Regions from separate parts of the Sagittula sp. NFXS13 genome, predicted to be linked through region 3. Evidence: riboswitches for the same ligand, from Rfam matches in the RefSeq annotation. Region 3 holds a riboswitch; each other region holds the start of a gene.
What was found. Region 3 has a riboswitch for cobalamin ahead of J4E08_RS12875 (DUF1636 family protein). Riboswitches for the same ligand answer to the same signal wherever they lie in the genome.
Positions count from the first base shown of each region.

Region 1: another riboswitch for cobalamin. It lies ahead of J4E08_RS03585 (hypothetical protein); the one in region 3 lies ahead of J4E08_RS12875 (DUF1636 family protein).
Region 2: another riboswitch for cobalamin. It lies ahead of J4E08_RS01665 (TonB-dependent receptor plug domain-containing protein); the one in region 3 lies ahead of J4E08_RS12875 (DUF1636 family protein).

Region 1 covers NZ_JAGEMH010000001.1:751,401-754,670, forward strand. The annotation lists gene J4E08_RS03580 (malate synthase G) at 1-1,322, opposite strand, end outside; gene J4E08_RS03585 (hypothetical protein) at 1,457-1,759, opposite strand; cobalamin riboswitch at 1,885-2,088, opposite strand; gene J4E08_RS03590 (type 2 periplasmic-binding domain-containing protein) at 2,512-2,886, shown strand; gene J4E08_RS03595 (hypothetical protein) at 3,114-3,270, shown strand, end outside.
Region 2 covers NZ_JAGEMH010000001.1:343,161-346,430, reverse strand. The annotation lists gene J4E08_RS01675 (FkbM family methyltransferase) at 1-190, shown strand, start outside; gene J4E08_RS01670 (glycosyltransferase family 2 protein) at 246-1,295, shown strand; cobalamin riboswitch at 1,429-1,635, shown strand; gene J4E08_RS01665 (TonB-dependent receptor plug domain-containing protein) at 1,770-3,270, shown strand, end outside.
Region 3 covers NZ_JAGEMH010000005.1:148,644-151,913, forward strand. The annotation lists gene J4E08_RS12865 (ABC transporter substrate-binding protein) at 1-608, opposite strand, end outside; gene J4E08_RS12870 (ABC transporter ATP-binding protein) at 605-1,402, opposite strand; gene J4E08_RS12875 (DUF1636 family protein) at 1,399-1,818, opposite strand; cobalamin riboswitch at 1,940-2,160, opposite strand; gene J4E08_RS12880 (helix-turn-helix domain-containing protein) at 2,271-2,537, shown strand; partial or broken gene J4E08_RS12885 (S-(hydroxymethyl)glutathione dehydrogenase/class III alcohol dehydrogenase) at 2,584-3,270, opposite strand, start outside.

The DNA of each region.
Region 1 (3,270 bases), on a different contig from region 3:
ATGCACTCTTTGAGGTTCACCGAGGTGCGGCGTTCCTCGTCCATGATGCCAAGCTTCACAGTGTATTGCGGCAGGCCAAGCACCTGTTCCACGTGGCTGAAGATCTCATCGGCGAAGGCGACTTCTTCCGGGCCGTGCATCTTTGGCTTCACCACATAGACGGAGCCGGACAGGGAATTGCGCGCGCCAGATGTCTTTTTGAGGTCGTGCATGGCGATGAGAACGGTCATCATCGCGTCCATCAGACCTTCGAAGATCTCCTGACCGTCGCGGTCGAGGATCGCCGTGTTTGTCATCAGATGGCCGACGTTGCGCACCAGCAGCAAGGCGCGCCCTTTGAGCGTGAGGGTCGAGCCGTCCGGCGCGGTAAAGGTCCGGTCGTCATGCAATGCGCGCGTGACCGATTTGCCGCCTTTGTCGAACGTCTCGGACAGATCGCCTTGCATCAGGCCCAGCCAGTTGCGGTAGGCAGTGGTCTTGTCCTCGGCATCGACGCAGGCGACGCTGTCCTCGCAATCCACGATGGCGGACATCGCACTTTCCAGCCGCACATCCGCAAGGCCGGAGGGCGTCGTCTTGCCAATGGGATGGTCGGGGTTGAACACGAGTTCCACATGCAAGCCGTTGTTGCGCAGAAGGACGGAGGTTGGCGCGTCTGCACTGCCGGTGTAGCCGGCAAAACCGGCGGGCGCCTTCAGCGGTGAGCCATCCACCAAAAGCGCGCCATCCACCACGCGATAGGCCTGAGCCTGCGCATGAGACACCGCTTCGAGCGGGAATATCTGATCGAGGAACACAGCCGAACGTGCGACCACGCGGGCCGCACGCCCGTCATCGAAACCACCCGTCGGGATCGGGCCCATGGCGTCTGTGCCATAGAGCGCATCGTAAAAGCTGCCCCAGCGCGCATTTGCAGCGTTTAGAACGAACCGCGCATTTGTCACAGGAACCACCAACTGGGGGCCGGCAACCTTCGCGATTTCAGGATCAGTGTTGGCGGTCTCGATTTCGAAGTCCGGCCCCTCTGGCAGAATGTAGCCGATCTTTTGCAAGAACCCCTTGTAGGACACCGCATTGTGCGGGCCGCCGCGATTGCCTTTGTGCCACTGGTCGATCTGTTTTTGCAGATCTTCGCGCTTGTCCAGCAGCGCTTTGTTACGCGGTCCAAAGTCGTGCACCAGCGTGGACAGCCCCTCCCATAGAGTGTCGGCAGATACGTCGGTGCCGGGCAGCACCTCTTGTTCTACGAAAGTGACAAGCTTGGGGCTGATCTGCAATCCGGCACGCGCGACGCGCTGGGTCTGGCTAGGCTGGTCTGTCAATTCGGGTATCCTTGGATGGGACGTTAAACTTTGCCCAATTGTAGTCTCTCGGTCTCGTCGGGAAAAGGCGCATTTCCCGAGAAGGTGTTACACTCTAAGGCAGATGGTGACGGTATCAGCCCGTCCAGCGGTGCTTATGACATCAGGCGACGGGTTCGCGCGCCGCCGCGCCGCACCCGTGGTGGTGGCGCCAGGGTCATCGGCTGCAAAGGTGTGTCCAACGACTGGCGCAGCAGCGCACAAAACACCGCGACGGCCGGTGAGCCGTCGGCAAAGATTTGCGCCATGGCAAGTGCGCGCTGCGCCTCTGCGGCGTATCCGCTGTGGCCGGGCAGGGCGCCCAACCATTGCAGATATCCCATGCGGCCCATTTCCGTGGCGCGGCCGGGATGGACCGGGCCAATATCAAGTTGAGAAATCGTGCGTTCAAGTAGCATAGCGCCCTCCGCGCAGCTGGACGCGGGTCGTGAGGGACAGCGATGTCAAAAGGTCGGATCGGACCATATTGCCTGCTTTCTCCCGAGGCACCCCGCCCGAGGATTGAAGGTGACTGCGATATGCGGACCGCATACCGGAGATGGCAGGTCTCCTGACTTGCGGGTCGTCGTGGTCCCGAACCTTCCCGGACGAATGGGTCCAGTGGTCATTTCGGGGCACTCGCCGCTTACAGTTGCGGGGGCAGTTGCGGCATAGGGCGTTAACCCGCACCGCATTCCCTTTTCAGCCCACCCTTGAAGGGCGGGGCACCATCACGCACAAATTGTCACGGTCGCTGGCATCTGTCCAGAGCGCTAAGCAGGCATTCAGAGCAGAGGTTATTCAAAATGTGTGCCCGAACACTTGCTGGAGGAGGCAAGAGAGCCTTGCCCTGAGATTTCCGCGGTTTATCTGGCGGTTCCTCCTTCGGCGGCTGGGCATTGGTGGCATCGAGGCGAAGCTCTATGCCCGGCTGCTTTTGATAAAACCGGGTAGGCGCGGGGGAACCTATTTGTTGGCGAAGGTCGGCGCCACGCGGATGTTCAGAAGGATGAAGGACTTCACGCCCCGCGTCTGCCCAGTGGCCACGGTGATGCGCTCAATCTCGTCCCGGACCGGGCCGGGAATACCGTTCTCCCGCTTCGGTCTGCACCACCTTGCGGCCAGTGCGACTGAATAGGCGGACCTCGATATGCACTTAGATGGCGCGGACTTGCTGACTGACGGCGGACGGGAAAATCCCGCGGTGAACAGCGAAAGCCAGAAGATCCAGGAAGAACAGGACTATATGGCCTTGTCCGATTACAAGCGGGAGTTCCCGGCGTTGCTGGCCAGCAAAGTGACATGGGCACAGCTGTCGGACGCGGAAAATGGCCGGCTTTCCGAAGCATCGACCGCCGCAACCGAGTACCAGCGCAGCAACGCCACCGAGGCCAATGCGGCATTGCTCGCGATCGTATCCGAGGCGGCGAAGGTGAGCGAGATCAACACCGAGACGTTCCGCGAAGCAACCGCACCGGTTTATGACGCGTGGCGCGAAAAGTACTGCGACTTCGTCGAAGCGTTGTTCACCCAGTCGCAGGCCTAATCTTCCGCGGCCGTCTCGCCATGACCGACAGCAACGCAACCAGCCGCGGCGCGCAGGATCCGGGTATAGCTCGGATGATCTTTAGGGACGGACGCGATCATCACGCATCTGGCCCAGATCACCGGTATCCTCTCGCTGGTCGGATTGATCGTGGCCGTCCCCGCCGGGGTCGCGCTGCGCTAACTGACCGAACAGGGCGCGGGTTGGGTGAACGAGACCCCTATCTCATGTTCCCTTGTCTATGCGCGAGCGCCTTCGTGCTTGCGGCCCATGCCGGTGGCCATATCTGCGTCGAGGCCTTGCTGTCATCCCTGCAGCGCCGCCACAATCATGTCCTTGCCGGTCCATGCGGCGGCCATGCTGCTCTTCGCCTGGCTGACCCGC
Region 2 (3,270 bases), on a different contig from region 3:
AGGCGCGGAGGCCGATGTGCTGCCCGCCGGGGATTGGACCGGCCTGCGTGTGGCGGTGATCGAGCTGCACCCGCAATGGATCGGTCAAAGCGGCGTGCAAGCGGTGTTTGACGCCATGCACAAGGCCGGCCTGAGCTATTTCCCGAAAGCCTCGGAACAGAAGGTCGTGACCTTCCGCAAGGGCTGGTGACGCCGCGCAGGGTCTGTCAGGTTCAGGCCCGAAACACGCCACAGGATTGCGATACATGAACATCACAGCCGTGCTTTTCGTCCGCAACGAAGCGGCCTTCTTGCTGGATTGGATGGCGCATCATCTGGCCTGTGGCGTGACACATGTGGTGGCCCTGTCCAACGCCTGTGACGATGGCACAGATGCGATGCTGGATCGGCTGGCCGAGCTGGGGCATGTGACCCACATCCGCAACGATGGCCCCTATGACAAGGGCGGCATCCAGTTCACCGGGCTGAAACTGGCAGACACATGCAGCGCGGTGCGGGAGGCTGACTGGTTGTTGTCGCTGGACATCGACGAATTCGTGAACGTCCACGTGGGCGACCGTACCCTGCCCGGCCTGATCGCTGCCCTGCCCGACGCGGACGCCATTACGCTCACGTGGCGGCTGTTCGGCAATGCGGGCGTGGTGCGGTTCGAGGACACTCCGATCCCTGAACAATTCACCCGCGCCGCGCCCGAGATCATGCATTGGCCGTGGCGCGCGGCGATGTTCAAGACGCTCTACCGCAACGATGGCACCTACCGAAAGCTCGGCGTGCATCGGCCGCGCAACCCCGATCCCGACCGGGTAGATCAGGGGCGGTGGGTGGATGGATGCGGCAACGCGCTGGATGCACAGTTCCGCACCCGCCGGATCTTTTCCAACTATGGGCGACCCATGTACGCCATGGCGCAACTGAACCACTACCCGCTCGGCGCGATGGAAAGCTACGTGCTCAAGGCCGACCGGGGCCGCGCGGTGCATGCGGATCAATCGCTTGGAATGGATTACTGGGTGGAGAGGAACTGGTGTGTCGCCGAAGACCGTTCCGTGCTTGATCTGCCGGGGGTGGCGGAGCATCGAGCAGGGTTTGCCGCTGATCCGGTGCTAGACCTGTTGCACACGCAGGCCGTCGCATGGCGCAAGGCGCGGTTCGAGGCGCTTTTGGCGCAGGAGCCCATGCGCGCGCTTTTTGCCCGGCTCCTGATGACGCCCCCGGCGCGCCCGGTTCCCCTGGACGCCGCGCGGTTTCTGGCCCGGCACGCCACGATGGCCCGGCAAAGCGACGACACGGACTGAGGGCGACCGCCGTATCGTCCTGCGCAGATCACGTGCACCAAATATCGGCCGCGCGGTGTTGCATTCGCGCCGCACTCCTTGCGTCCGCGCGCTCTACGACCAAGCGACAGCTTTCCCCGTGTGCGCGGCCCGGCTAGTCAGGCGCTGCTTCGGTCCGGACACTTTCCGGATAATAGGGAATGCGGTGCGGGCGATCTGGCCCAATGCCGTGACTGCCCCCGCAACTGTAAGTGGCGAGTGAAGCCGGATGAAACCACTGCGTCAGGCGTTGCCTGCGCGGGAAGGACCGGCCAAGCTGCGACCCACAAGTCAGGAGACCTGCCGAAGAGATCACCCAGCCAGACGCGGGGCGCGTCAGGAGCTACGGTCCCATTCCGTTGAGGTGACGTTTCGTCGGGCCCGTCGGATCTGTCTGTCGGGCACCAGATCTGACCCGTGGTCCCTGACCGGATCACCAAGACGGAGTGTCCGTGTATGACCCACGCACGCATCCTTTGCACCACCGCGCTTTGTGCGCTGGCCTCGACCGCACACGCGCAAGCCTATGACCTTGGCACGCTGGTTCTGTCGGGCAGCCTGTCGCCGGTTCCGGCAGAACAGACCGCCTCCACGGTGGAGATCATCGAAGAAGACGCGCTGTCCGTGGCTGCTGACACCCCGCTTTTGCAGACCCTGTCGCGCCAGCCCGGCCTGTCCTATTCGTCCAACGGCGGGCTTGGCACCACGACCAACCTGCGCGTGCGGGGGCTGGACGTGCGTTATACCGCCGTGCGCTTTGACGGCATCGACATGTCCGACCCGTCCAGTGCGCAGACGTCCTTCAACTTTGGGCGCCTGTCCGGCACGGCCGTGTCGCGGGTCGAGGTGCTCAAGGGCGCGCAATCGGCGCTTTATGGCTCCGAAGCGATTGGCGGCGTGATCAACCTTGAAAGCTGGAAGCCCACGCGTGACGGTGCCTCCGCCGAGGTCGCGCTTGAGGCCGGCAGCTACGAGACCTTCATCGGGTCTGCTTCCACCGGGTATAAATCCGCACGTGGCGAGATCGGCCTGACCTTTGGCCGCACCGCGACGGAGGGGTTCTCCACCCGTCCGGGCAACGATGAGGACGATGGGTTCTGGCAGGATGAGGTCGTGGCCTCGGCCCGCTACGACGTGACAGAGGCCGTCGAAGTGGGCTTCACCGCCTTCTGGCGCGACAGCGAGCTGGACATCGACCGCAGCAACACCAACCCCGATGGACAGAATTTCACCATCGAGCGCGGCGCGCGCGTGTTCGCCGAAGGCAACAACGGCGGCCCGCTGACGGCGCTGCTGGCCTTCAGCCGCTATTCCATCGAGCGCGATGACCCGACCGGCTTCACCACCTTTTTCGACGGTATGCGCGATGAGGCGGAGTTCAAGCTGGGCTACGACGCCGGTGGCGCGATCACCGCGGACTTTGGCCTGACCGGCACCGTGGAAACTGCGGAGACGTCAGGCTTCGATGAGGAAGACGAGGTGAACAGCGCGGCGTTCGGCGAAGTGCGCTGGCAGATGAACGATGCGGCAACGCTGTCGTTCGCCTTGCGTCACGATGACAATTCCGACTTTGGCGGGCAGACCACCGGACGTCTGGCCATGACCTACGGCATTGCCCCCGACCTGATCCTGCGCGCCGTCGCGGGCACAGGCTATCGCGCGCCCTCCCTGTTCGAGCGCTACAGCTCTTACGGCAACCCCGATCTCGACCCCGAGAACAGCCGCACCGCCGAGATCGGCATCGAAAAGCGCTACGGTCAGGACACCTTTGTGAAGGCGACCCTGTTCTACACCGAGATCGACGACCGCATTGACTATGACTTCGGGACCTCGACCTACAATCAGGTTTCCGGCACCACCGTATCCGAGGGGCTGGAACTGTCGGGGGCCTATGCGCTCAATGATGCTGTGACCTTTGCCGGGGCCTACACCTATACCAACGCCGAAACAGATGGCG
Region 3 (3,270 bases):
GGCGTGTCTTCGCCGCTGTCGTAGACAAAGACGCGCAGCGGCTCCCCGGTTTCCAGACCGTCGGCAAAACGCGCCAGGTCTGCGCGGTAGCCCGCAACGAGGTCGTTTGCCTTGTCCTCGACGGCAAAGATGCGTCCGAGGTTCAGCAGGTCGTTGTACATGTCTTCGATGCTGGCCTTGTCCTTGGCCATGATGTGGGTGCAGCTTTCGGTCAGCTCGTAGACCTTGATGCCAAAGGGCGCCAGCGTCTCGGGGGTGACCTCGCCGCCAACTTTCATGCCGTAGTTCCACCCGGCAAAGAAGAAATCTGCGTCGGCGCCCAGCAGTACCTCCTTGGTCGGATATTTGGCGGAAAGCTCTGGCAGTTCTTCGACGCCTTCGCGCATGTCCGCGTCCAGTGTCTTCCACCCTGAAATGCCGGTGTATCCGACCATCTTGTCCGCGAGGCCAAGCACCAGCATCATCTCGGTCAGGTTCACATCGTTGGAGATGGCGCGCTGCGGCGGGGCCTCGAAGGTGACCTCGCGGTTGCAGCTTTCGACGGTGGTGCCAGCGGCAGCAAGGCTGGCGGTGAGCGCCAGGGCAGAGGTGAGGAGAAGCGTCTTCATGAGGTGTACCCTTGGGTCTGAAGATGAAAGGAAAGGTGATCGGTGTTCGAGGGCGCGAGCCGTTCGCGCCGGGCGTCGACCCGGAACACGCGCGATACTGCGCCCTCTGACAGGACGGTATCGGGCGCGCCAAAGCCCACCATGCGGCCCGCGTCGAGCATCAGTATCGTGTCGCAGATCCCCGCTGCGAGGTTGAGGTCATGCAGCGAGGTGACGATGGTCAGCGGCAGGTCGCGGATGAGTTGCAGCACTTCGAGCTGGTGGCGGATGTCGAGATGGTTGGTCGGCTCGTCGAGGATCAGCAGGTGCGGCTCCTGAGCGAGCGCGCGGGCGACCATGACGCGCTGGCGTTCGCCGCCGGACAGCGCGCCCAAATGCCGGTCCGCCAGCCCATGCAGGTCCAACCGGTCGAGGACCTGCGTGATGATCTGCTGATCCCGCGCGCCAGTGCTGCCACCGAAGCCCCGGCGATGCGGCGTGCGCCCCAGCGCCACGATCTGGCCCACGGTCAGGGCAAAGTCACTGGGCTGCTCCTGCAGAACGGCGGCGATGCGCTGTGCCGCGACACGGGCAGACAGCTGCCAGATGTCGTCACCATTCACCGCAACGCGCCCGCTTGCCGGGCGATGATAGCGATAAAGCAGCCGCAACAGCGTCGTCTTGCCTGCACCATTCGGGCCAACGATGCCCAGCACGCGGCCCGGCTCAAGCGCGAAACTCAGGGGATGCACGAGGGTCTTGCCGGTGCGCGTGGCCCAGGACACGCCATCCACCGTCAGGGAAGCGGCGCTCATGAGACCTGCGCCTCGCTCTCCTCAATCACCATCATCGCCGCGGGCACCCTTGCGAGTGTCGTGCGCCGCAGCTTGCCGGGGCGATCCACCGAGGAGCACCAGCCGTCCTGCAGATATGCGTACTGGCGCGCGAAGGCGACGAGGTCTGCGATGTCCGTGGCCGGATCGATGTCGCCGAAAAGATAGGTCGCCTTGCGCGTGCCGTGATAGGCCACGGTGCAGGGGCGGTCGCATCCGGCCATGCAGGCCACGCCGGAAATCTCGAAGTCTTCGGGGACCGCGTCGTCTGCCTCCGCGATGGCGCGGCGCAGTTTGTCGATCAGCTCATAGCCGGGGCGACAATGGTTGCCCTTGTGCTTGCAAGAGGTGCAGACCGTGATCCTGTGGCGTGTCGAAAATGTTGTGCTGGATGCCATGGGGCCCTCCGCCCGGAATACGGGGGGCGCGTGCAAAACCATGTCGTTGCGGGAAAAGCCGCTGTGTCATCATGATCTCCTGACCAGGCACCCCGCCTGATGGGTTGGAATTCCACCCGTGGGATCACGGGCGGTGATGGCAGGTCTCCTGACTTGCGGGTCAACGCTCTCCCGAACCTTCCCGGACGCGGACGTCCAGTGGCCTTTCGGGGTCGCTCACCGCTTACAGTTGCGGGGGCAGTCGCGGACTTGGCACCTTGACAGGCACCGCACCACGTTCCCTTTTCATCCCTGCCGCCAGCGCAGAGCGCGGACGTTCGGGAACCATCTGCCCCTAGATGAGGCATGCGCGCGGTGGATTGCAAGGACGAAAGGCTATGCGATCCAAGATTGATTTTCAGTGGCAACCTACGGTATCCCGTCGTCTCGTTTTCACGGACCGCGGAGCAGACATGACTGCCATTTCCCCCGAACGACTGACCGATATCCGCAAGCTGCGTGGCCTTGGTCGCCCGAAGCTGGCAAAGCTGTCGGGCCTGTCGGAACGCCAGCTTGCACGGCTCGAAGGAGCCTTGCCGATGAAGGACGCGCCGAGCGCGGACATGCTGACGAAGCTGTCCGACACGCTGCGTGTGCGACCGGAGGCCTTCTCTGGCACGGAACCGCTGACCGACGCGGATTTCGATTTCACGCACGGTGTCTCCTGTAGCTGCTGCTGAAGCGGCCTGTCCATTGTGAAGACAGGCCAACCGGGCGCCTCTCCGATCAGGCCGGGACGATCACCCCGGGCAGATCATTGACCAGCATCGTCTCGGACGTCTGGAAGTGGGTGACCGAGCGGTTCGACTGCCCAGCGTGCAGCAGATCGAACGCGGTGTTGATCTGCTCATGCGTCATGTTGTGGGTGATGTAGGGATCGACGTCGAAGTCGCCCCGGAGTCATTCGTCCACCATGTCCGGCAGCTGGCTGCGCCAGAGCAGGCCACCAAAGGCCGACCCGCGCCAGACACGGCCCGTCACAAGCTGAAAGGGCCGCGTCGCGATCTCTTCGCCTGCGCCGGCCACGCCGATCACGGTGCATTCGCTCCAGCCTTTGTGACAGCATTCCAGCGCCGCGCGCATGACGTTGACGTTGCCGATGCATTCAAAGGAATAATCGACGCCGCCGTCTGTCATCTCGACGATGACATCCTGAATGGATTGCGCGAAATCCTTTGGGTTGATGCACTCACGTGCGTCAAGTGACTGCGCCAGCGTGAACTTGTTGGGGTTCGTGTCGATGCCGATGATGCGGGCCGCGCCTTGCATCTTTGCCGCCTGGATCACCGCCATGCCCACCGCTCCGAGGCCGAAGACCGCGACCGTCGCACCCGGTTCCACCTTGGCAGTGTTGCGCACGGCGGCCATGCCCGTCGCGATGGCGCAGCCCATGACGGAGGCCTTCGCCAGCGG